Linked DNA regions of Variovorax paradoxus. The protein of the gene in region 2 interacts with the protein of the main gene of each other region in a pairwise test. Links are inferred from orthologs where the notes say so. Each region holds a gene or a part of one and is shown on either strand. Other genes may lie near its edges. The genes, in order: QHG62_RS08825 and QHG62_RS11520.

Region 1 (11,620 bases), 570 kb from region 2 along the record:
GTCGCGCACCTTGTTCTCGAGTGTGTCGGTCACGCGGGTTCTCTCGGATCGAGCAGGTTTTCGAGCCGCACGATCTGGTCGCGCAGCCCGAGGCGGCGCTTCTTCAGGCGCCGCAGCAGCAGTTCGTCCTGCGGCAAGGCCTCGGCCAGGCGGTCGATGGTGGCATCAAGGTCGGCATGTTCGATGCGCAACTCGATCAATTGGCGGGAAAGGGAATGGAGATTGGAGTCCAACGTTGGCGATGCGCGTATTCCGCGCGCACTCGTGTTCACTCGATAATACGTCCTGACACGAATTCACGAGAAGACACAAACGGAAAGCGCGCCATTGGCGCATTGCGCTCATGACCCTAGGCTTTCGACTTGCCGCCGCAACCGGCCTCCACAAGGGAGACCGCCCCTACCAGCAGGACCAGGTGCTGATGATGAGCCATCCGCGCGCGCCGGGCTGCATGCTGGGCGTGGTGGCCGACGGCATGGGCGGGCGCAGCGGCGGACGCAAGGCCTCCGACCAGGTGCTGATGACGGCACGCCAGCTTTTCACCCGCTATCACCCTGATCGAGACAGCTCCACGGCGGTGCTGCGGCAGCTGCTCGAAGACGCGCATACGGTGATCAAGCTCACTGCCCTGTCGAGCGAGCAGGAGCCGCACAGCACACTGGCGGCCTTTCTCATGAACCCCAAGGGCGACTGCGCCTGGATCCATGCCGGCGACTCCCGCATCTATCACTTCCAGGACGGCGAGCTCGTCACGCGCACGCGCGATCACTCCTATGTGCAGGTGCTCGTCGACCGCGGCGAGATCAGCGAGGCCGAGGCCAATGTCCATCCCAAGGGCAACATTCTCCTGGGCTGCCTCGGCATGACGACGACCCCGCCGCCGGTCGAGCCCCACTACATTCCGGCCATGCAGCCCGGCGACCTGCTCATGGCATGCAGCGATGGGCTCTGGCACTACTTCAGCCCCGAGGAGCTGGCCAGCGTGTTGTATTCGGAGCAGCCGCGCGACGCGGTTGAAATCCTGGTGGGCGAGGCGCGGCGCCGCGCCCGCGGCACCGGCGACAACATCTCCATTGCGGTATTGAAGCTCGAAGCGCTTCCGGCAGAAGTCTGAGCACCAACGACGCTGTGCGACCCGGCGCTTTGCGGCGCAGGACCTCCAGCGCCTAACGGGCGGGCGATGACGCCGGCGCTGCCGGCGGCGCCGGGGGCAGCGGCGCCCCGCGCGGCTTGCTGCGATCGGCGTTCTGCCGTTCGCGGCTGGCCCGGCGCTCCGCCGCCTTCTGCTGCTTGCTCTCGAAGCGTTGGACTTCAGCCGGCGCTTCGGCGCGGCGCTGCGCGGCCTTGGCCTGCTCTTCGGCGTTTGCCCTTTGCTTGGCCTCGAGCTGGCGCCGGCGCTCGTCGGCTTCGGCAGCGGTGGCGGCACGGCTTGCCGCGTGATCGGCAGCGCGCTGCTCGCGGTCTTTCTGCGCCTGGCGCGACTCGTCCTGCTTCTCGGGCGTGTCTTGCGGGCGCCGCGTGGCGGCCTTTTGATCTAGCTTCTCGAGCTCGGCCGCGCCGCGCCGCTGGCGCTCGATGTCGTTGATGGCCGTTTCCTGGCGCTTGATGTGATCGGTTTCGGTGCGGCGGCGCCTGCGGCTGTCGCGCAGGCAATCTTCGACCGCGAACTTCTGGTAGCAGGCGGCGCGCTCCTTCTCGAATCGCGCCTCGATGGCGGCGCGTTCGGCCGTCAGCCTGCTGCGTTCGGCTTCGAAGTCGGCGGTGCCTGCGGCCGCATTGGACTGAGCCCAGACCGGCAGGCTGCCCAAGGTCATCAGCACGGCGAAAACGATATTTTTCATGTCAGTCGAGTGTCGACGATCCGGCGCTCCAGCGAGAGGAATTCGCTCGATTGCATTTCGGTGAGCCTGGAAACCGTGCGCGGAAATTCATGCGCCAGCGGCCCCTCGGTATACAACGCCTCCGGCGCCACCTCAGCCGACATGATGAGCTTGACACGCCGGTCGTACAAGACGTCGACGAGCCAGGTGAAACGGCGTGCTTCGGAAGCCATGCGCACCGGCATGTGCGGCACGTCGGAGAGCAGCACCGTGTGGAACTGGCTGGCAATTTCGAGGTAGTCGTTCTGCGAGCGCGGCCCGCCGCACAGCGTCTTGAAGTCGAACCAGACCACACCGCCCGCCTTGCGCCGTGCGCGGATCTCGCGCTGCTCGATGTGCAGGACCGGGTTTTCGTCGGCCGTTTCGGCCAGCTTGTCGAAAGCCTTGCGCATTTCCTTCTCGGCCGCCGCATCGTTGGGCGTGAGGTACATGCGCAATTGCTCGAGTGTGCGGCGCCGGTAGTCGGTGCCGTTGTCCACGCTCAATACTTCGAGCTTTTCGTTCAGCAATGCAATCGCTGGCAGGATGCGGTCGCGATGCAGCCCGCCCGGGTACAGGTCGTCGGGCCTGAAATTGGAGGTGGTGACAAAGCCCACGCCGTTCTCGAACAGCGACACCAGCAGCCGATGAAGAATCATCGCATCGGTGATGTCCGCCACGTGGAACTCGTCGAAGCAGATCAGCTTGTAGCGCTTGGAAATGCGCAACCCAAGCTCATCGAGCGGATTGACCGTGCCCTGCAACTCGCGCAACTCGCGGTGCACCTCGCGCATGAACTCGTGAAAGTGCAGGCGCGTCTTGCGCCTGAGCGGCACGGCGTTGAAGAACAAGTCCATCAGGAAGCTCTTGCCCCGCCCGACGCCGCCATACATGTAGACGCCGCGCGGGAGCTCCGGCCGGTTGATGAACTTCTTCAGTGCGTTGGAGCGCTGGGCCTTGTAGCCGGCCCACTCCCGCGCGCAGCGATCCAGCGCCTCCACGGCACGCAGTTGCGCGGGATCGCTCTGGAACCCGCGCACCGCGAGTTCCGCCTCATAGGCCTCTTTGACGCTGGTCAATGGATCAGAAGTTCAGCGTACGCTTGTCCACGGCAAGTGCCGCTTCCTTCGTGGCTTCCGACAGCGACGGATGCGCGTGGCAGATGCGCGCGATGTCTTCGGCGCTGGCCTTGAACTCCATGGCCACCACGGCTTCGGAGATCAGCTCGCTGGCTTGCGGGCCCACGATGTGCACGCCGAGGATCTCGTCGGTTGCGGCATCGGCCAGGAACTTGACCATGCCGGTCGTGTCGCCCAGCGCGCGTGCGCGGCCGTTTGCCAGGAACGGGAAGGTGCCGGCCTTGTAGGCGCGGCCCGCGGCCTTGAGCTGCTGCTCGGTCTGCCCGACCCACGCGATCTCGGGGCTGGTATAGATGACCCACGGAACCGTGTTGAAGTTGACGTGGCCGTGCTGGCCCGCAATGCGCTCCGCCACGGCAACGCCCTCTTCCTCGGCCTTGTGCGCGAGCATCGGACCGCGCACCACGTCGCCGATGGCCCACACGTTGGGCAGGCTCGTCTTGCAATCGTCGTCCACGGCAATGGCGCCGCGCTCGTCCAGCTTCAGGCCCACGGCTTCGGCGTTCAGGCCAATGGTGTTGGGCACGCGGCCGATCGAGACGATCAGCTTGTCGACTTCCAGCGTCTGGGCTTCGCCCTTGGCATTGGTCCAGGCAACGCTCACGCCCTTCTTCGACAACTTGATCTCGCCGACCTTGACGCCAAGCTCGATCTTGAGCTTCTGCTTGTCGAAGGCCTTCTTGGCTTCCTTGGCGATCTGCTCGTCCACCGCGCCGAGGAAGGTCGGCAGCGCTTCGAGCACCGTGACTTCGGCACCGAGGCGGCGCCACACCGACCCCATTTCCAGGCCGATGACGCCCGAGCCGATCAGGCCCAGCTTCTTCGGCACCGCGCCGATGCGCAGCGCGCCGTCGTTCGAAAGAATGTTCTCCTCGTCGAAAGGCGTACCGGGCAATGCGCGGGCGTTGGAGCCCGTGGCCACGATGATGTGCTTGCCGCTGATCGATTCTTCGGCCGCGCCCGCCACCTTGATCTCATAGCCGGTTTCGTCGGTTTTCACGAACGAGCCGCGGCCATGGAAGAAGCTGATCTTGTTCTTCTTGAACAGGTACAGGATGCCGTCGTTGTTCTGCTTCACGACCTGGTCCTTGCGGGCCAGCATCTTGTCGATGTCCAGGCCAAGGCCCTCGACCTTGATGCCGTGGTCGGCAAAGTGGTGGCCGGCCTGCTCGAAGTGCTCCGACGATTGCAGCAGCGCCTTCGACGGAATGCAGCCGACGTTGGTGCAGGTGCCGCCCGGTGCCGGGCCGCCCTTGCCGTTTTTCCACTCGTCGATACACGCGACGTTGAAGCCGAGTTGCGCGGCGCGAATGGCCGCGATGTAGCCGCCGGGGCCGCCGCCGATGACGATGACGTCGAATTGTTTGTTTGCCATCTGATCAGTCTCCTCAGATGTCGAACAGCAGGCGCGACGGATCTTCCAGCGCCTCCTTCATGGCGACCAGGCCCAGCACGGCTTCGCGGCCGTCGATGATGCGGTGGTCATAGCTCATGGCAAGGTAGTTCATCGGGCGGATGACGATCTGGCCGTTCTCGACGACGGCGCGGTCCTTGGTGGCGTGCACGCCGAGGATGGCCGACTGGGGCGGGTTGATGATCGGGGTCGATAGCATCGAGCCGAAGGTGCCGCCGTTCGAGATGGAGAACGTGCCGCCAGTCATCTCTTCGATGCCGAGCTTGCCGTCCTGCGCCTTCTTGCCGTATTCGGCAATCTTCTTCTCGATGTCGGCAAAGCTCATCTGGTCGGCATTGCGCAGGATGGGCACCACCAGGCCGCGCGGCGAACCGACAGCAATACCGATGTCGAAGTAGCCGTGGTACAGGATGTCGTTGCCGTCGACCGAGGCGTTGATCACCGGGTACTTCTTCAGCGCATGCACCGCGGCCTTCACGAAGAAGCTCATGAAGCCGAGCTTCACGCCGTGTTCCTTGGTGAAGCTGTCCTGGAAGCGCTTGCGCAGTTCCATCACCGGTGCCATGTTGACCTCGTTGAAGGTCGTCAGGATGGCGTTGGTGGCTTGCGATTGCAGCAGGCGCTCGGCAATGCGGGCGCGCAGGCGGCTCATCGGCACGCGCTGCTCGGGGCGTTCGCCCAGGTCTGCGGTGCCAGAGGGTGCCGAGACTTGCGGCAGCGCAGGCTTGGCGGCCGGTGCCGCCACGGTGGCGGCAGGCTTGGCGCCCGAAGCCACGGCGCCGAGCACGTCGCCCTTGGTGACGCGGCCGTCCTTGCCGGTACCGGCCACGTCGCTGGTCTTCAGGTTGTTGTCGGCCAGCAGCTTGGCAGCGGCGGGCATGGCAACGTCGGCCTTCGAGCCGCCGGCGGCTGCGGCAGCGGCTGCGGGGGCCGGTGCAGCGGCGGGCGCCGGGGCTGCGGCGGGCGCCGGGGCTGCGGCGGCGGGTGCTGCCGCCGGTGCGGCGGCCGCGCCCTTGCCTTCGGTGTCGATCCTGGCGATGAGCTGGTCGGCCACCACGGTGGCGCCATCGGGCTGGACGATTTCGGCCAGCACGCCGGCCGAGGGTGCGGGCACTTCGAGCACGACCTTGTCGGTCTCGATCTCGATCAGGATTTCATCGACGGCGACGGCTTCGCCGGCCTTCTTCTTCCAGGTGAGCATGGTGGCTTCGGCCACGGATTCGGAAAGCTGGGGGACTTTGACTTCTACGATAGACATTTGGAGTGAGCTCCGTTTTGTTCTTGAGGGTGTTCGTGTGAAAAAAGGCTCTTGATTACTTGGTCAGCACGAAGCCCTTGAGCTTGCCAAATGCGCCATCGACGAGCGCCTTCTGCTGTTCCTGGTGCAGGTGCGAGTAGCCCACCGCCGGCGATGCCGAAGCGGCACGGCCGGAGTAGCCGAGCTTCTGGCCTTCCTGCATGTTTTCGTGGATGTAGTGCTGCACGAAGAACCAGGCGCCCTGGTTCTGCGGCTCGTCCTGGCACCAGACCACGTCGACGAGATTCGGGTACTTCTTGATCTCGGCGGCAAAGGCCTTGTGCGGGAACGGGTAGAGCTGCTCGACGCGGATGATCGCCACGTCCTCGTTGCCCTGCTCTTCGCGCTTCTTGAACAGGTCGTAGTAGACCTTGCCCGAGCAGGCGATCAGGCGCTTGACCTTCTCTGCCTTCAGGCCCTTGCTGTCCGGAATGACCGTCTGGAAGCTGCCCTTGGTGAACTCGGACAGCGGCGACGTTGCATCCTTGTTGCGCAGCAGCGACTTGGGCGTAAGGATGATGAGCGGCTTGCGCAGGTTGCGCACCATCTGGCGGCGCAGCACGTGGAAGATCTGGCTGGCCGTGGTCGGCTGCACCACTTGCATGTTGGTGTCCGCGCTCAGCTGCATGAAGCGCTCCAGGCGTGCCGAGCTGTGCTCGGGGCCCTGGCCTTCGTAGCCGTGCGGCAGCATCATGGTCAGGCCGTTGACGCGGCCCCACTTCACTTCGCCCGAAGCGATGAACTGGTCGATCACCACTTGCGCGCCGTTCACGAAGTCGCCGAACTGGGCTTCCCAGATCACGAGCGTGTTCGGGTCGTTCGATGCGTAGCCGTATTCGAACGCGAGGACGGCTTCTTCCGAGAGGATGGAGTCGATGACGACGAACGGCGCCTGGTTTTCAGCCACGTTCTGCAGCGGAGTGTAGGTGCCGACGTCGAACTTCTCGCGGTTCTGGTCGTGCAGCACGGCGTGGCGGTGCGTGAAGGTGCCACGGCCCGAGTCCTCGCCCGAGAGGCGAACCGGGTAGCCGCTGGCCACCAGAGAGGCGAAAGCCATGTGCTCGCCCATGCCCCAGTCGACGTTCACGTCGCCGCGGCCCATGGCGGCGCGGTCGTCCAGCACCTTCTTCACGAGCGGGTGCACCGTGAAGCCGGCCGGCACCGTGGTGATCTTCTCGGCCAGGCGCTTCCACTCGCTGGACGGAATGGCCGTGTCGCCGGCATCGGTCCACTTCTTGTTGAGGTAGGGGCTCCAGTCGACCGCGTACTTGCTCTTGAAGTTGGTGAGCACCGGGTCGATGGTGTTCTTGCCTTCGTCGAAGGCCGCGCGTTGCGCCTTGACCATGTCGTCGCCGAGCGTGTCGCCCAGGCCTTGAGCGGCCAGCTTGTCGGCGTACAGCTTGCGCGTGCCGGGATGCTGGGCGATCTTCTTGTACATGAGCGGCTGCGTGAGCGAAGGCGTGTCCTGCTCGTTGTGGCCGAGCTTGCGGAAGCAGACGATGTCCACAACCACGTCCTTCTGGAACTCCATGCGGAATTCGAGGGCGAGCTGGGTAGCCAGCACCACGGCTTCGGGATCGTCGCCGTTCACGTGCAGCACCGGCGCCTCGATCATCTTGACGATGTCCGAGCAGTACAGCGTCGAGCGGCTGTCGCGCGGGTCGCTGGTGGTGAAGCCGATCTGGTTGTTGATGACGATATGCACCGTGCCGCCGGTGAAGTAGCCGCGCGTTTCTGCCAGTGCCAGCGTTTCCATCACGACGCCCTGGCCCGCGAAGGCGGCGTCGCCGTGCACCAGCACGGGCAGCACCTGCTTGCCCTGCGGGTCGGCGCGGCGGTCCATGCGCGAACGCACGGAGCCTTCGACCACGGGGTTCACGATTTCGAGGTGCGAGGGGTTGAACGCAAGGCTCAGGTGCACCGGGCCGCCAGGGGTGGTCACGTCCGAGCTGAAGCCCTGGTGGTACTTCACGTCGCCGCTTGGCAGGTCTTCAGGTGCGGTGTGGTCGAACTCGGCGAACAGGTCGGCGGGCAGCTTGCCCAGCGAATTGACCAGCACGTTCAGGCGGCCGCGGTGGGCCATGCCGATCACGATTTCCTGCACGCCCTTGACGCCGGCCTGGTTGATGAGCTCGTCCATCGAGACGATGAAGCTCTCGCCGCCTTCGAGCGAGAAGCGCTTCTGGCCCACGTACTTGGTATGCAGGAAGCGCTCGAGGCCCTCGGCCGCCGTAAGGCGGTTCAGCACGTGCTTCTTCTGCTCGGCCGTCAGCTTGGGGTTGGTCCGGGCGCTTTCGAGCTTCTGCTGCCACCAGCGCTTGTGGTTCTGGTCGGTGGTGTACATGTACTCGGCGCCCATCGTGCCGCAATACGTTTCACGCAAGGCATTGAGCAGGTCGCGCAGCGACATGGTCTCTTTGCCGAAGAAGGTGTTGCTCGTGTTGAACACCGTCTCGAGGTCGGCGTCGGTAAAGCCGTAGAACGAGGGCTCGAGTTCCGGAATGGCCGGGCGCTCGGCGCGCTTGAGGGGGTCGAGGTCGGCCCAGCGGGCTCCGACGTTGCGGTAGGCGGCAATCAGCTGCTGGACGGCGGTGCGCTTGCGGCCCAGTTCGGAGTCTGCGCCGCTGGCCTGGACCACGCGGGTCGTGCCCTGCTTGGCACGTTCTGCAAAGGCGTTGATGACCGGCTGGTGCGGCACATCGCGGGTATTGGAGCCGTCTACGGCGGGAACATTCTGCAGCGCATCGAAATACGAGCGCCAGTTGTCAGGCACGCTGCCAGGGTTGGCAAGGTAGTTTTCGTACATCTCTTCGACGTAGGGCGCATTGCCGCCGAAGAGGTATGTGTTGCCTTGATAGGCGGTGTACGCCGATGGCGTAGAAGAATCGCTCATATTCCGCTGACCTTCGCTTCCCTGAAGGAAGCACTAGCTGGTTAAGAAACCTTCCGCGACACGGCTGAACCGGTTGGCGGATGCGACTGTGGCTGGGGAAGGGCCTGAGTACCTTGGCATTGTGCCACGTCAGACATATGACGGCTCGGCGCAACTTCGCAAGATTACCCTTGCTCATTCAGGCAGAAGAAAGTAGTTGTTTGATCTGTTGCAGCGTGGCGGGGTCGTCCATGGTGGTCAGGTCGCCCGGATCGCGCTGCTCGCACACGGCCTGGATCGCCCGCCGCAGCAGCTTGCCGCTGCGGGTCTTGGGCAGCCCGTTCACAAAGCGCACGCGGGCCGGCCGCGCCAGCGCGCCGAGCTGGTCGGCCACCACTTTCATGATTTCGCCCTCCAGCTTCAGCGCCACGTCGGGGTCGGTAACTGCCTGGCCGTCCCGCGGTACGACGAAAGCCATGGCCACCTGCCCCTTGAGCGCATCGGCCACGCCGACCACCGCCACCTCGGCCACGCCGGCGTGCCCCGAAATGCTCTCCTCGATCTCGCGCGTGCCGAGGCGGTGCCCGGCCACGTTGATCACGTCGTCGGTGCGCCCGAGGATGTAGAAGTAACCGTCTTCGTCGCGAATCCCCCAGTCGAAGGTCGAATAGACCATCTTGCCGGGTACGGTTTTCCAATAGGTGTCGACGAACCGCCGGTCGTCCTTCCACACCGTTTGCATGAAGCCCGGCGGCGTGGGCCCTTCGATCACGACCACGCCCTTTTCGTTGGCGCCCGTCAGTTCCTCACCTGTGGATTCGTGCAGGATCTTCACGCGGTAGCCGTACATCGGCACGCCCGGGCTGCCGAATTTGCTGGGCTTTTTCTCCACGCCATTGGCAATGGTGATGATCGGCCAGCCCGATTCGGTCTGCCAATAGTTGTCGATGATCGGCACGCCCAAGCCGTCGGCAATCCACCGCGCTGTGGGCTCGTCGAGCGGTTCGCCCGCCAGGAAGAGCGCGCGCAGGCTCGACAGGTCGTATTTTCTGAGCAGCGCCGGGTCTTGCTTCCTGAGCACGCGCACCGCGGTGGGCGCGCTGAACTTCACCGTGACCTTGTATTTCTCGACCAGGCGCCACCAGATGCCGCCGTCAGGCTGCTTGTCGATGCCCTGGGTGGGCAGGCCCTCGTACATCAGGGTGGCCATGCCGGCGATCAGCGGCCCATAGACGATGTAGCTGTGGCCCACCACCCAGCCGATGTCGCTGGTCGAAAAATAGGTTTCGCCCGCCCGCCCGTCGAAGATGTGCTTCATGCTGGCGGCCAGCGCCACCGCATAGCCGCCGACATCGCGCTGCACGCCCTTCGGCTTGCCGGTGGTGCCGCTCGTGTAGATGGTGTAACTGATGTCGGTGGCGGCCAGCCAGGTGCATGGCACTTCGGTGGCGCGATGCTTCAGGCTCAACTCGGCAGCCAGGTGGTCGCGCCCGGCGGTCAATGCCATGGGCGCAAGGCCGCGATCGGTCAGGAGCACGGCCGGTGGCTTGTGCTTTGAAATCCTGATGGCCTCGTCGAGCAGCGGCTTGTACGCAATGACCTTGCCGCCGCGAGAACCGGCGTCGGCGCTCACCACCACCTTGGGCTCGGCGTCTTCGATGCGCGCCGCCAGCGAGCCACTGGCGAAGCCGCCGAAAACCACGCAATGGATGGCGCCGATCCGCGCGCAGGCCAGCATGGCGAACGCCGCTTCCGGAATCATCGGCATATAGATGAGCACGCGGTCGCCTTTGCCCACCCCGAGCTCGACCAGGCTGGCCGCGGTGCGCTGCACCTCGGCATGCAGTTCGCGAAAGCTGTAGGTTCTTTCGGTTCCGGTTTCAGTCGATACGAAGATCAACGCAGGTTGATCGCCGCATTCGGCTACATGCCGGTCGACGGCGTTGTGGCACAGATTGGTGCTTCCACCCACGAACCAGCGGGCAAATGGCGGCTGGCTGGCGTCCAGAACCTGGGTCGGCGGCGTCTTCCAGTCGATCAGCCGGGCCTGCTCGGCCCAGAACGCCTCGGGCGCATCCACCGACCGGCGATAGAACTCTTCGTAGCGGCTCATCTGCGATGTCTCCTGGTTATGGAAATCAGCTCCGGCGATCAGCGTCGCCTAAAACTGAATTCATAATTATGGAGATCGATCTTGCAGGAAGCTGACGCGCCCGACAATCAGGTGTCGCCCGCGTCGCTCCGGCCCCGGCCGGGTGGGGGCTGAACGCAAGGCCGTTATCGAATGATCTTCAGCAGCTCGGGGAATGCCGGGTGCTCGGCCGTGCGCAGCCACTCGAAGCCGACCATCTCGGTGGTCACCAACTCGGCGCCCGCGCCGGCCAACCGGTCGAAGGCCGCGTCGCGATTGCGCTCGGTGCGAGAGCTGCAGGCGTCGGTCACCACCCAAACTTCAAACTCGTCTTCAAGAAGATCGAGTGCGGTCTGCAGCAGGCACACATGCGCCTCGCAGCCGGCAATCACGATGGTGTTGCGCTCTTCGGCTGCGGCCGCAGGCTTCTGCAGGTGCTTCGGCAGGCTGCGGGCGTTGCCCTGCGGCGCCTTGGGCGGCACGCGCAGCCATTCGCCAAGGCCCTCCTCCATGCCGCTGAAATGCATCTTGGGCAAGGTTCGCTGGTACAGCGCGCGAATGCTGGGCAGGGTTTCGCCGAGCTTCGAGGGGTTGTGCTCGGTGCCCCAGACCGGCACCTCGAACAGGCGCGCCATCTTGCCCAGGCGCACGGCGTTCTGCGCCACGGCATCGGCCTCGAAGATCGCAGGCATCAGTTGCGCCTGGTAGTCGATCAGCACGAGTTGGGATTGCGAGGCGTCGAGCAGCATGAACTGATTCTTTCAGATGAAAATTGATTGGGCTAGACCGTACCACCGAAAAGCCGTGCACCTAGACTCCGCTGGATGCGGATCTTTTACTGGCGCCTCTCAGCGCGGCGCCCTCTCCTGCTGCTGAGCCTTTGCGCCGTGCTCCTGGTCTCCGGCTGC
Region 2 (11,069 bases):
ACCGGCGCAGCGGCACCTGAGCCGACCGGAGCGGCCGGCGACCCGTCGCCGATAATCGCTCTCCATGAATCCCCTGCTTTCCAAGCTCCAGCCCTACCCCTTCGAGCGGCTGCGGCTCCTTTTCGAGGGCGTCAAGCCCAATGCCGATTACGCGCCTGTCAGCCTGGGCATCGGCGAGCCCAAGCACGCCACGCCCGAGTTCATCAAGGAGGCGCTGGCGGCCAGCATGTCGACTCTGGCGGCCTACCCCGCCACAGCCGGCAACCTGAAGCTGCGCACCGCGTTTACCGACTGGCTGAAGCGCCGCTACGCTCTGCAACTCGACCCGGCGGCGCAGGTGCTGCCGGTCAACGGTTCGCGCGAGGCACTGTTCTCGCTGGCGCAAACGGTGGTCGACGCCAGCAAATCACCCGCGCCGGTGGTGGTTTCGCCCAACCCGTTCTATCAAATCTACGAAGGCGCGGCGCTTCTCGCCGGCGCTGAGCCCTATTACGTTCCGAGCGTGGCGTCGCGCAATTTTGCGGTCGATTGGGACAGCGTTCCCAATTCGGTCTGGGAGCGCACGCAACTGGTGTTCGTCTGCTCGCCCGGCAACCCGACCGGCGCCGTGATGCCCCTGGACGAATGGAAGAAACTGTTCGCGCTGTCCGACCGCTTCGGCTTTGTGATTGCGGCCGATGAGTGCTACAGCGAAATCTACTTCCGCGACGAGCCCCCGCTCAGCGGCCTTGAGGCTGCGGCAAAGCTGGGCCGGCGCGACTTCAGGAACCTGATTGCGCTGACCTCGCTTTCGAAGCGCAGCAACGTGCCGGGCCTGCGCAGCGGCTTTGTGGCCGGCGATGCGGCCATCATCAAGAGCTTCTTGCTGTACCGCACCTACCACGGCAGCGCCATGAGCGGCACCGTGGCCGCGGCCAGCATTGCAGCCTGGGGCGACGAAGCCCACGTGGTCGAAAACCGCGCCAAGTACCGGGCCAAGTTCGACGCCGTCACGCCACTGCTCGAACCGGTGCTCGACGTTCGCCTGCCCGACGCCAGCTTCTACCTTTGGGCGGGGGTGCCCGAAGTGTGGGCTGGCGACGACGAATCCTTCGCCCGCGAGCTCTACGCTCAATACAATGTTACGGTTTTGCCGGGGAGCTATCTGGCGCGCGACACGGCACACAGCCCCAACCCCGGCCGCGGCCGGATCCGCATGGCGCTGGTGGCCGAAACCGCCGAATGCGTGGAAGCCGCCGAGCGCATCGTCCGCTTCGTCCAGTCCGGCGCAAAAGGCGAGCGCTGAACCGCTGCTTTCCCGGCCCCATTTTTTACCTGAGACTCTCCCATGACCCAGCAACTGCAACAAACCATCGACGCCGCGTGGGAAGACCGCGCCAATGTCTCGCCCACCGCTGCTTCCGCCGAAGTGCGCGAAGCCGTCGAGCACGTGATCTCCGAACTGAACAACGGCAAGCTGCGCGTTGCCACGCGCGAAGGCGTGGGCAAGTGGACGGTGCACCAGTGGATCAAGAAGGCCGTGCTGCTGTCGTTCCGCCTGAAGGACAACGAGCAGATGCAGGCCGGCTCGCTCGGTTTCTATGACAAGGTGCCGACCAAGTTCTCGCACCTGTCGGCCGGCGAGCTGAAGGAATCGGGCGTGCGCATCGTGCCCCCGGCCGTGGCCCGCCGCGGCAGCTACATTGCCAAGGGCGCCATCCTGATGCCCTCGTACGTGAACATCGGCGCCTATGTGGGCGAAGGCACCATGGTCGACACCTGGGCCACCGTGGGCTCTTGCGCGCAAATTGGTGCCAACGTGCACCTGTCGGGCGGCGTGGGCATTGGCGGTGTGCTCGAGCCGCTGCAGGCCGGCCCCACCATCATCGAAGACAACTGCTTCATCGGCGCCCGCTCCGAAGTGGTCGAAGGCGTGGTCATCGAAGAAAACTCGGTGCTCGGCATGGGGGTGTACATCGGCCAGAGCACCCCCATTTTCAACCGCGACACCGGCGAGACCTTCTTCGGCCGCGTGCCGTCCGGCAGCGTGGTCATCAGCGGCAACCTGCCCAAGAAGACCAAGTCGGGCCAGGACTACAGCACCTACGCGGCCATCATCGTCAAGACCGTCGATGCGCAAACGCGCTCCAAGACCAGCCTGAACGACCTGCTGCGCGACTGAGCTTCCTGCCTGCTTTTTTCCGTTAGACAACAACAGCATCCGAGGAGAGAGATCGATGAACATGATGGAGCGAATCCTTCGTCTGATGGCCGAGCGCAAGGCCTCCGACATCTATCTCTCGGCGCACTCCCCGGTGCTGATCCGCATGAACGGCACCTGCGTGCCGATCAATGCGCAGGTGCTGCCCGCCACAGCGCCGCTCGCGCTGCTGGCCGAAGTGGTGCCCGAAGCCCGCATCCAGGAGCTCGAAAGAACCGGCGAGCTCAACATGGCCGTGATGCTCGAGGGCGCCGGCAACTACCGCATCAGCGCCATGCGCCAGCGCGGCAGCTATGCGGTGGTGGTGCGGCACATTGCCTCGACCATTCCCAGCTTTGCCGACCTGAACCTGCCCGACATTCTCAAGACGCTGATCATGGAAAAGCGCGGGCTGATCCTGATGGTCGGCGCTACCGGCGCGGGCAAGACGACCACGCTGGCCTCGATGCTCGACTACCGCAACGAGCACGCCACCGGCCACATCCTCACGGTGGAAGAGCCCATCGAGTTCACCTACACCAACAAGAAGTCGCTGGTGAACCAGCGCGACGTGGGCAGCGACACCGAGTCGCTGCAGGTGGCGCTCAAGAACGCGCTCCGCCAGGCGCCCGACGTGATCCAGATCGGCGAAATCCGCGATCGCGAAACCATGACGGCCGCCATTGCCTATGCGCAATCGGGCCACCTGTGCGTGGCCACGCTGCACGCCAACAACAGCTACCGTGCGCTCAACCGCATCCTGAGCTTCTTCCCGGTCGAGGTGCGCCCCACGCTCTTGGGCGACCTGGGCTCGGCCCTGCGCGCCATCGTGTCGCAGCGGTTGCTGCGCACGCCCACCGGCGGCCGCGTACCGGCGCTTGAGGTCATGCTCAACACGGCCCTGGTGGCCGAGCTGATCGAAAAAGGCGACTTCTCTGCCGTCAAGGAAGCCATGGAGCAATCGATGGCCGAAGGCTCGCAGACCTTCGAAGAAGACATTGCCCGCCTCATCACCGAAGAGCGCGTGACGCGCGAAGAAGGCCTGGCCCAGTCCGACTCGCCCACCAACCTGATGTGGCGCCTGCAGAACCGCGCCGCGCCCAAGCCCAAGACCGAAGACCGCCACCTGACGGACCAGGTCGACGAACCCACCTTTACCGACATCACGCTGGACGTGAAGTTCTGACCGACCCGGCCCTCCCCTGGCTTTTTATCTGATGTCCCGTACGCTCCAGCTCGCCGAACAACTCATCTCGCGCCCCTCCGTCACCCCCGAGGATGCGGGCTGCCAACAGATCATCGGCGAGCGGCTGGCACCGCTGGGCTTCACGCTTGAAACCATCGAGAGCGGCCCGGCCGACTTTCGCGTGACCAACCTGTGGGCGGTGCGCCGCCCCGCCGGCGCCGCGGCAACAAAAACGCTGGTGTTCGCCGGCCACACCGACGTGGTGCCCACCGGACCGGTCGAGCAGTGGACCAGCCATCCTTTCACGCCTACGCATCGCGGCGGCAAGCTCTACGGGCGCGGCGCCTGCGACATGAAAACCTCGGTTGCCGCCTTCGTGGTGTCGATCGAAGAGTTTCTCAAGGCCACGCCCGACCCCAAGCTCACGCTCGCGCTGCTGCTCACCAGCGATGAAGAAGGCCCCGGCGTCGACGGCACGGTCGTCGTGTGCAACGCCCTTGCCGCGCGCGGCGAAACCATCGACTACTGCATCGTCGGCGAGCCCACCGCGGTGCAGCGCTGCGGCGACATGATCAAGAACGGCCGCCGCGGCACCATGAGCGGCAAGCTCACGGTGAACGGCGTGCAGGGGCACATCGCGTATCCGCACCTGGCAAAAAACCCGGTTCACGCCTTTGCGCCCGCGCTGGCCGAACTGGTAGCCATCAACGCGGCCGGCGGCTGGGACGCAGGCAATGCGTACTTCCAGCCCACCAGCTGGCAGATCAGCAATTTCCACTCGGGCACCGGCGCGAGCAACGTGATTCCGGGCAGCGCCGTTGTCGATTTCAACTTCCGCTTTTCGACCGAATCGACACCCGAATCGCTGCAGAAGCGCGTGCACGCGGTGCTCGATGCCCATGGGCTCGACTACACCCTTGCCTGGACTGTCGGCGGCCTGCCGTTTCTCACCACGCCCGGCGAGCTGGTGGCATCGGTGCAGGCGGCCATTGCCGACGAAACCGGCATCCAGACAGAGCTCTCGACCAGCGGCGGCACCAGCGATGCCCGCTTCATCGCCAAGATCTGCAAGCAGGTGGTCGAGCTGGGCCCGGTCAACGCCAGCATCCACAAGATCGACGAGCACATCGAAGTGGCCGAGATCGAGACGCTGAAGAACATCTACAAGCGCACGCTGGAGCGGCTCGAAGTGCTGCTCGACCCATCATGAAGCGCTTGTCTTTCTCCCACCCCTCCCGGGGGAGGGCCGGGGTGGGGGCAATCGGCGCATCTATTGGACGCTCTGCCCGCCACCATCCCAACCTTCCCCCAAAAGGGGAAGGAGCAAATCCATGAGCACGGTCATCGAACTCATCGAGGCCGGCGCCAAGCGGCTCGAAGAAGCCGGCGTCGCCTTCGGCCACGGCACCGCCAACGCCTTCGACGAAGCCGCGTGGCTCGTGCTGTGGCGCCTGAAGCTGCCGTTGGACGACCTGGACGCGGTGGCCGACAGCCCCGTGTCCTCGGCCGATGCCGGCAAGGTGCAAGCACTCGTCGAAGAGCGCATTGCCACGCGCAAGCCCGCCGCCTACCTCACCAAGGAAGCCTGGCTGCAGGGCGTGTCCTTTTACGTGGACGAGCGCGCCATCGTGCCGCGCAGCTTCATTGCCGAGCTGATTGCCGACGGCAGCATCGACTACTGGCTGGGCGAGCACACGCAGCGCGTGCTCGACCTGTGCACCGGCAACGGCAGCCTGGCCGTGCTCGCGGCGCTGACCTATCCGGATGTGATTGTGGATGCCGCCGACCTGTCGGTGGAAGCGCTCGAAGTGGCCGCCATCAACGTGACGCGGCACCAGCTCGACACCCGCGTGACGCTGATCGAGTCGGACGGCCTGAAGAAAGTGGCCGGCCCCTACGACCTGGTGCTGTGCAATCCGCCCTATGTGAACAGTGCCAGCATGGCCGCCCTGCCCGCCGAATACCGCGCCGAGCCCGAGCTTGCGCTGGCCGGCGGCACCGACGGCATGGACTTTGTGCGCCAGCTGCTTGCCGATGCGCCTTCGCGCATGAGCGAGCAGGCGGTGCTGGTGCTTGAAATCGGCAACGAGCGCGATTATTTCGAGGCGGCGTTTCCGCAACTCGAAGTGGTATGGCTCGAAACCTCGGCGGGCGAGGACCAGGTCTTGCTGGTCACCCGCACCGCCCTGCTGGCCGGCGGCGGCGCGCGTTAGCTGCGCCCGGCCAAGCCCCCACCGCTTTCCGCAGCCTGCGCTGCGGCCCCTTTACCGGGCGCTGTCCGCCCCTATGCCCCTTTGCGCCAGGCCGTCCGGGGCTGGGCGGGATAATCGCCCCTACGGTTCCTATTTCATGATTACTCTCAAAAACGTCATTCTTCGCCGCAGCGCCAAGGTTCTGCTCGACGGCGCCACCGTCACCCTCAACCCCGGTGAAAAGGTCGGCCTGGTGGGCCGCAACGGCGCGGGCAAGTCGACGCTGTTCGCGCTGCTCAACGGCACGCTGCACGAAGACGGCGGCGACTTTTCGGTGCCCAGGCATTGGCGCATGGCCCAGGTGGCGCAGAACATGCCCGAAACCGACGAATCGGCCACCGAATTCGTGGTGGGCGGCGACACCCGCCTGACCGAGCTGCGCGAAAAACTGGCCGCCATCGAGTCCGCCTACGAGGCCAACCCCGACGACGGCGATATCGGCATGGAACTGGCCCATGCCTACACCGACCTGGCCGACGCCGGCGAGCACGACGCGGTGCCGCGCGCGCAGGCACTGATTCTTGGCCTGGGCTTCAAGTCGCACGAGCTCGATGAGCCCGTCAACAGCTTTTCGGGCGGCTGGCGCATGCGCCTGCAGCTGGCCCGCGCGCTGATGTGCCCGAGCGACCTGCTGCTGCTCGACGAACCCACCAACCACCTGGACCTGGACGCACTCGTCTGGCTCGAAGCCTGGCTGCAGAAATACGCCGGCACCATGATCGTCATCAGCCACGACCGCGAGTTTCTCGATGCCGTGACCGACGTGACACTGCACATTGCCAACGCCCAGCTCACGCGCTACGGCGGCAACTACAGCAAGTTCGAGGACATGCGCGCGCTGCAGATGGAGCAGCAGCAAGTCGCCTTCAGCAAGCAGCAGGACAAGATCGCCCACCTGCAGAAGTTCATCGACCGCTTCAAGGCCAAGGCCAGCAAAGCCAAGCAGGCGCAAAGCCGCGTCAAGGCGCTGGAGCGCATGGAGCGCGTGGCGCCGCTCCTGGCCGAGGCCGACTTCACCTTCGAGTTCAAGGAGCCCGGCAACATTCCGAACCCGATGCTCTCCATCAGCAACGCGAGCTTCGGCTACGAGATCGAAGGCGAAGAGCCCAAGACCATTCTGCGCGGCGTCAGCCGCTCGGTGCTGGCGGGCCAGCGCATCGGCATTCTGGGTGCCAACGGCCAGGGCAAGTCGACCCTGGTGAAGACCATTGCGCGCGAAATGGGCGCGCTGGCCGGCCAGGTGACCGAAGGCAAGGGCCTGAACATCGGCTACTTTGCGCAGCAGGAACTCGACGTGCTGCGCCCGCAGGACACGCCGCTCGAGCACATGGTGCGCATGGCGCGCGAGCTCGGCAGCAGCGTGAAAGAGGCCACCGGCGAGCAGGCTCTGCGCGGCTTCCTGGGCAGCTTCAACTTCAGCGGCGACATGGTGAAGCAGCCCGTGGGCACCATGAGCGGCGGCGAAAAAGCGCGCCTGGTGCTCGCAATGATGGTGTGGCAGCGCCCCAACCTGCTGCTGCTGGACGAACCCACCAATCACCTGGACCTTGCCACCCGCGAGGCCCTGGCCGTGGCCCTGAACGAGTTCGAAGGCACGCTGATGCTCGTGAGCCACGATCGTGCGCTGCTGCGCTCGGTGTGCGACGAATTCTGGCTGGTGGGCCGCGGCGTGGTCACCGATTTCGACGGCGACCTCGACGACTACCAGCGCTACCTGCTCGACGAAGCCAAGCGGCTGCGCGAAGAGGCCAAGGTGGCCGTGCGCGAGGCCGCAAGTGCCGCTGCCCCCGCCGTGGCTGTGCCCGCGCCGGTTGCCGCCGAGAGCGAACCCACGGCCGCCGCCAAGAACCCGCAGCAGCGCAAGCAAGACGCCCAGGGCCGCCAGCAACGCAGCGACCAGGCCAAGCCCATCAAGCGCGAAATCGCGCAGATCGACGAACGCCTGGCCGCGGCGGGCACCGAGCGCACCGCGCTGGAGGCACGCCTGGCGCAGCCCCTGCCATCGGCCGAAATTGCCGAAGCAGGCAAGCGGCTGAAAGCCCTGAACGAAGAAATCGGCCGCCTCGAAGAACGCTGGCTGGCCCTGTCGGACCAGCTCGAGGCGCTGGCGGCCTGACCTGAACCTGCCAAGGAGACATGCGCCATGCCGTCCGCCATCGAACTGGCCCGGGGTGACGAAAAGCTCATTGCCGCGGTCCACCGCAGCCGCCGCCTGATCGGCCGCAAGGCGTTGATGGCCGCCGCCGCCAGCGCCATTCCGTTGCCCGGCGTCGACTGGGCGGCCGATGCTGCCCTGCTCTCGCGGCTGGTGCCGCAGATCAGCGCCGAGTTTGGGCTTTCTGTCACCCAGGTCGAGAGGCTCGCGCCGCACCAGCGCGAGCGCATCCAGAAGGCGGCCACCACGGTTGGCGCCCTTCTCGTCGGCCGCCTTGTCACGCGCGACCTGCTGATCAAGCTGGCCCGGCATGCCGGCGTCAAGCTCACTGCCAAGCAGGCCGCCAAGTACGTGCCGGTTGCCGGGCAGATCGTTTCGGCCGCGCTCGGCTATGCCGCCCTGCGCGCTTTGGGCGAGCAGCACATCAAGGACTGCGTGCGCGTCAGCTCGACCCTCGCCTTATCGCCTCCCGAACCGCGCGCGCCCGCCTGAACGCGGAGTCGTCGAACAGCGCCGTGCCGACGCAACCCGCCGCCGCCAAGCCTGCGGCGGCCAGCCCGCCCAGCCCGTAGTCGCACAGGCGAATTCCATAGAACAGCCCCAAGGCCGACAGCAGCGCCAATAGCGCGCACAGCGTGCGGTCGAGCCAGAGGCCCGGTGTCGATTGCTTTTTCATGGCTCAGCCCAGAGGGCGAACCTGGTTGCGGCGCGGCTGTGCGCCGTCCGCCGGTTTTTCGGACTGCTTTTGCGTGGGCCCTGCGGCCTTCAGCGCCAGCACCAACTTGCGTGGTTTCATGGCAAATACTCCCTTTCAACTATTCTAAAGTCCAAGTCGAATATTCGCGTGCGCTTAAATCTGCGCCTATGGAGACTATTGCAGCGCGTGCACTGGCAGCACGCAAATACGCGAAGATGACCCAGAAGCAGGCCGAGGCCGCTTCGGGCGTCAAGCAGTCGAACATCTCGAAGATCGAGCGCGGCGATACCGGCCGCTCGATGGGCCTGCTCGCGCTGGCGCGGGCGTACCGCGTCGACCCCAATTGGCTCGACACCGGCGATGGCCCCGCGCCATGGGACCCGGTGCAGCAGCGCCCGGCCCGCGACACCGCCAACGAACCACCCGGCCCCTACCGGGTGACGCGCACCCCGCCTCCCATCCCTTCGTTCAGCCCGGGCACTCCCGGCACCGTGCCGCTCATCGCATGGGCCGACGCCACCTCCTGGAACAAGGGCGGGCGTGCGCCGGTGGAGTCCGAGCGGTGGATTCCCTGCGTTGCGCATCACAGCCCCGGCAACACCTATGCGCTGCGCGTGCGCGGCGACAGCATGACGGCTCCCACGGGCAGCATGAAGAGCTACCCTGCCGAGTCGATCATCTTTGTCGACACCCTGCGCACAACGCCCGAGGACGGCGAACGCATCATCGCAAGGCTCGAGTCGAGCAATGAAATCACCTTCAAGGTCTTCAAGGAAGAAGACGGCCGCCGCTGGCTGCTGCCGCTGAATCCGGGGCATGAGCCCATCCGCGCGCCGTTCACCGTGCTGGGCACCGTCATCGGCAAGTGGGAAGACGAGGACTGACGCCCCCGCCTCCGGTCAGGTTGCGTGCAGGTTTGGCGAACATAGTGGAGGCTCTTTCTCCCTGTGGCCTGCACCCTCTCTGATCCTCCCTCCTCCAGCAGGTCACCTTCCAGCCCGCCTTTGTGCGGGCTGTTTTTTTGGCCCTATATGTCGCTGAGCACGCCGAAGTCGCTGTCGCCCTGCTGCACCGCGTTGACCAGCTGCACGCGGTTGCGCGCGGCAAAACGGCGGCGCAACTGGCGCATGTGGTAGTCCACCGTGTGGGCCGAAAGATCGAGGCGGTTGGCAATCTCCTTGTCGCTGCGCCCCTGCAGCAGATGCTGGAGGATGTACTGCTGCGTGGTCGAGATCTCGATGCGCGCGGCAGCCCCCGCTTCGCTCGGCATGCGCGAATGGCGCAGCACGTACTCGTGCAGGCTCAGCCCCAGCGTCAACGCATGGCCGACGATGTCGTCGGTGATCCAGCCGCGGCCCGGCTCGCCCGACTGCAGGCTGATGACGGTGTACTGGTTCACCTGCGTGGGCGACGCGAGCCGAAACATCAGCCCGCTTCTGATGCCGCTGGCGCGCAGGTCGTCCAGAAAGCGCTGCCTGCGCCCTTCGGGGTTCTCGGCCGCGGATGCGGCTGCGGACGTTGCAGCGGACAACGGCAAGGCTTCGATCTGCTCGATGTCCCACACCAGCGGAAGGCTCGAGGCCGGAACGCCAGGCTGCCGCAGGTCGACCTCGTAGAGGCGGTGCGAAAAGTAGCGCTGCGTCCACTCGGTGTTTGCATGCGCGGTAAAGAAGCTGAGCGGCCACCAGCGGCCGCGCAGGAAGGTAATGGTGCCGTAGCCAAGCCAGTCGAAGCCAAGCGCATTCAGCAAGGCCTGGATGAGATCGCGGCGCTCCTTGTTGCCCGAAGCATTCAGCAGGTCGCCCACGATGCCGGGTACGCCTTCCGCATGCCGGTGCGCCGATTCCGGCAGATAGAGTTGCTCTTCCGAATACAGTTGCGGAAAAGGCCCGTCGAGCGGCGGCTCGGCGCCGTCGGCCTGTGTAGTTGACGGCGCGCCCGAAGGCGCCGTCGAATCGAGAGCTTGTTGCAACAAACCGGCAAGAATCATGAGAGGCCTGATGGAAGTGCCGCATGCATCGGGCAGACGCTGCGGAGTTGGAGCCAAACTACCAAAGGGCGGTTATGCCGCCTTGTAAATTCTTAGCTTCGGGCACATTCGGGGGCTGAAGGCGGGCCGTGGCATCCCACGCCGGCGCGCGAGTGAATACCTTTGCATGAATGCCAATCCAGGCAAGGCATGCACGGGCATGCCAATTGCTGCTTGTCCATAAACCAAGACTTTCGGGGAGCCCTGCTTTTCGATGGAATTCCTGGCCTCCCGCTACTGGCGAGATGCGGATCTCACAGGTCTTCAACTGACCGCCAACACGCTGCTGCATCGCGAGATCCGGCCGCACAGGCACGTGGGATTCACGCTCTCGGTGTCCGATACCGAACTGCACGTGCGCACCGGCACCCGCGTGACAGTCGTGCCGCCGGGCGCACTGCTGCGCGTGGCGCCGCAGGTCTGGCACGCCGTGCAGGCGCGCAGTGCGCCGTGGCGCGAGGAAGCGATGTACTGCAGCGGCCCCGTTGCCCGCTGCATCAGCGCAGCGCACGAGAGCACTCCGCTTGCCCGCGTGGAAGACGACGCCGGCGTTTCGGTTTTTCTCGATCCC

What was found.
Region 1: the proteins of QHG62_RS11520 (region 2) and QHG62_RS08825 interact in binary tests that used the Escherichia coli proteins (3 or more experiments, as listed by UniProt). The link is inferred for Variovorax paradoxus from one-to-one orthologs.

What each region holds. Positions count from the first base shown.
Region 1 is NZ_CP123990.1:1,792,736-1,804,355, reverse strand. Bases 5,526-8,964 are described here. They hold QHG62_RS08825 (2-oxoglutarate dehydrogenase E1 component), read right to left. Parts: upstream 8,603-8,964; coding sequence 5,726-8,602; downstream 5,526-5,725. Other genes in these bases: QHG62_RS08820 (propionate--CoA ligase), read right to left, coding at 8,781-8,964; odhB (2-oxoglutarate dehydrogenase complex dihydrolipoyllysine-residue succinyltransferase), read right to left, coding at 5,526-5,670. Also shown: QHG62_RS08860 (ATP-dependent DNA helicase), read right to left, coding at 1-33; QHG62_RS08855 (DUF465 domain-containing protein), read right to left, coding at 30-233; QHG62_RS08850 (PP2C family protein-serine/threonine phosphatase), read left to right, coding at 344-1,114; QHG62_RS08845 (hypothetical protein), read right to left, coding at 1,167-1,841; cell division protein ZapE, read right to left, coding at 1,838-2,938; lpdA (dihydrolipoyl dehydrogenase), read right to left, coding at 2,943-4,373; more of odhB, read right to left, coding at 4,387-5,525; more of QHG62_RS08820, read right to left, coding at 8,965-10,733; QHG62_RS08815 (isochorismatase family protein), read right to left, coding at 10,859-11,461; QHG62_RS08810 (alpha/beta fold hydrolase), read left to right, coding at 11,537-11,620. UniProt on the Escherichia coli protein: E1 component of the 2-oxoglutarate dehydrogenase (OGDH) complex which catalyzes the decarboxylation of 2-oxoglutarate, the first step in the conversion of 2-oxoglutarate to succinyl-CoA and CO(2).
Region 2 is NZ_CP123990.1:2,358,059-2,369,127, forward strand. Bases 5,336-8,223 are described here. They hold QHG62_RS11520 (ABC-F family ATP-binding cassette domain-containing protein), read left to right. Parts: upstream 5,336-5,714; coding sequence 5,715-7,733; downstream 7,734-8,223. Other genes in these bases: prmB (50S ribosomal protein L3 N(5)-glutamine methyltransferase), read left to right, coding at 5,336-5,578; QHG62_RS11525 (hypothetical protein), read left to right, coding at 7,761-8,223; QHG62_RS11530 (hypothetical protein), read right to left, coding at 8,215-8,223. In the rest of the region: QHG62_RS11490 (LysE family translocator), read left to right, coding at 1-20; dapC (succinyldiaminopimelate transaminase), read left to right, coding at 65-1,285; dapD (2,3,4,5-tetrahydropyridine-2,6-dicarboxylate N-succinyltransferase), read left to right, coding at 1,328-2,161; QHG62_RS11505 (PilT/PilU family type 4a pilus ATPase), read left to right, coding at 2,217-3,365; dapE (succinyl-diaminopimelate desuccinylase), read left to right, coding at 3,397-4,575; more of prmB, read left to right, coding at 4,697-5,335; more of QHG62_RS11525, read left to right, coding at 8,224-8,264; more of QHG62_RS11530, read right to left, coding at 8,224-8,448; QHG62_RS11535 (helix-turn-helix domain-containing protein), read left to right, coding at 8,637-9,353; QHG62_RS11540 (helix-turn-helix transcriptional regulator), read right to left, coding at 9,497-10,444; QHG62_RS11545 (helix-turn-helix domain-containing protein), read left to right, coding at 10,713-11,069. UniProt on the Escherichia coli protein: Genetic data indicate it may be involved in ribosome assembly or function.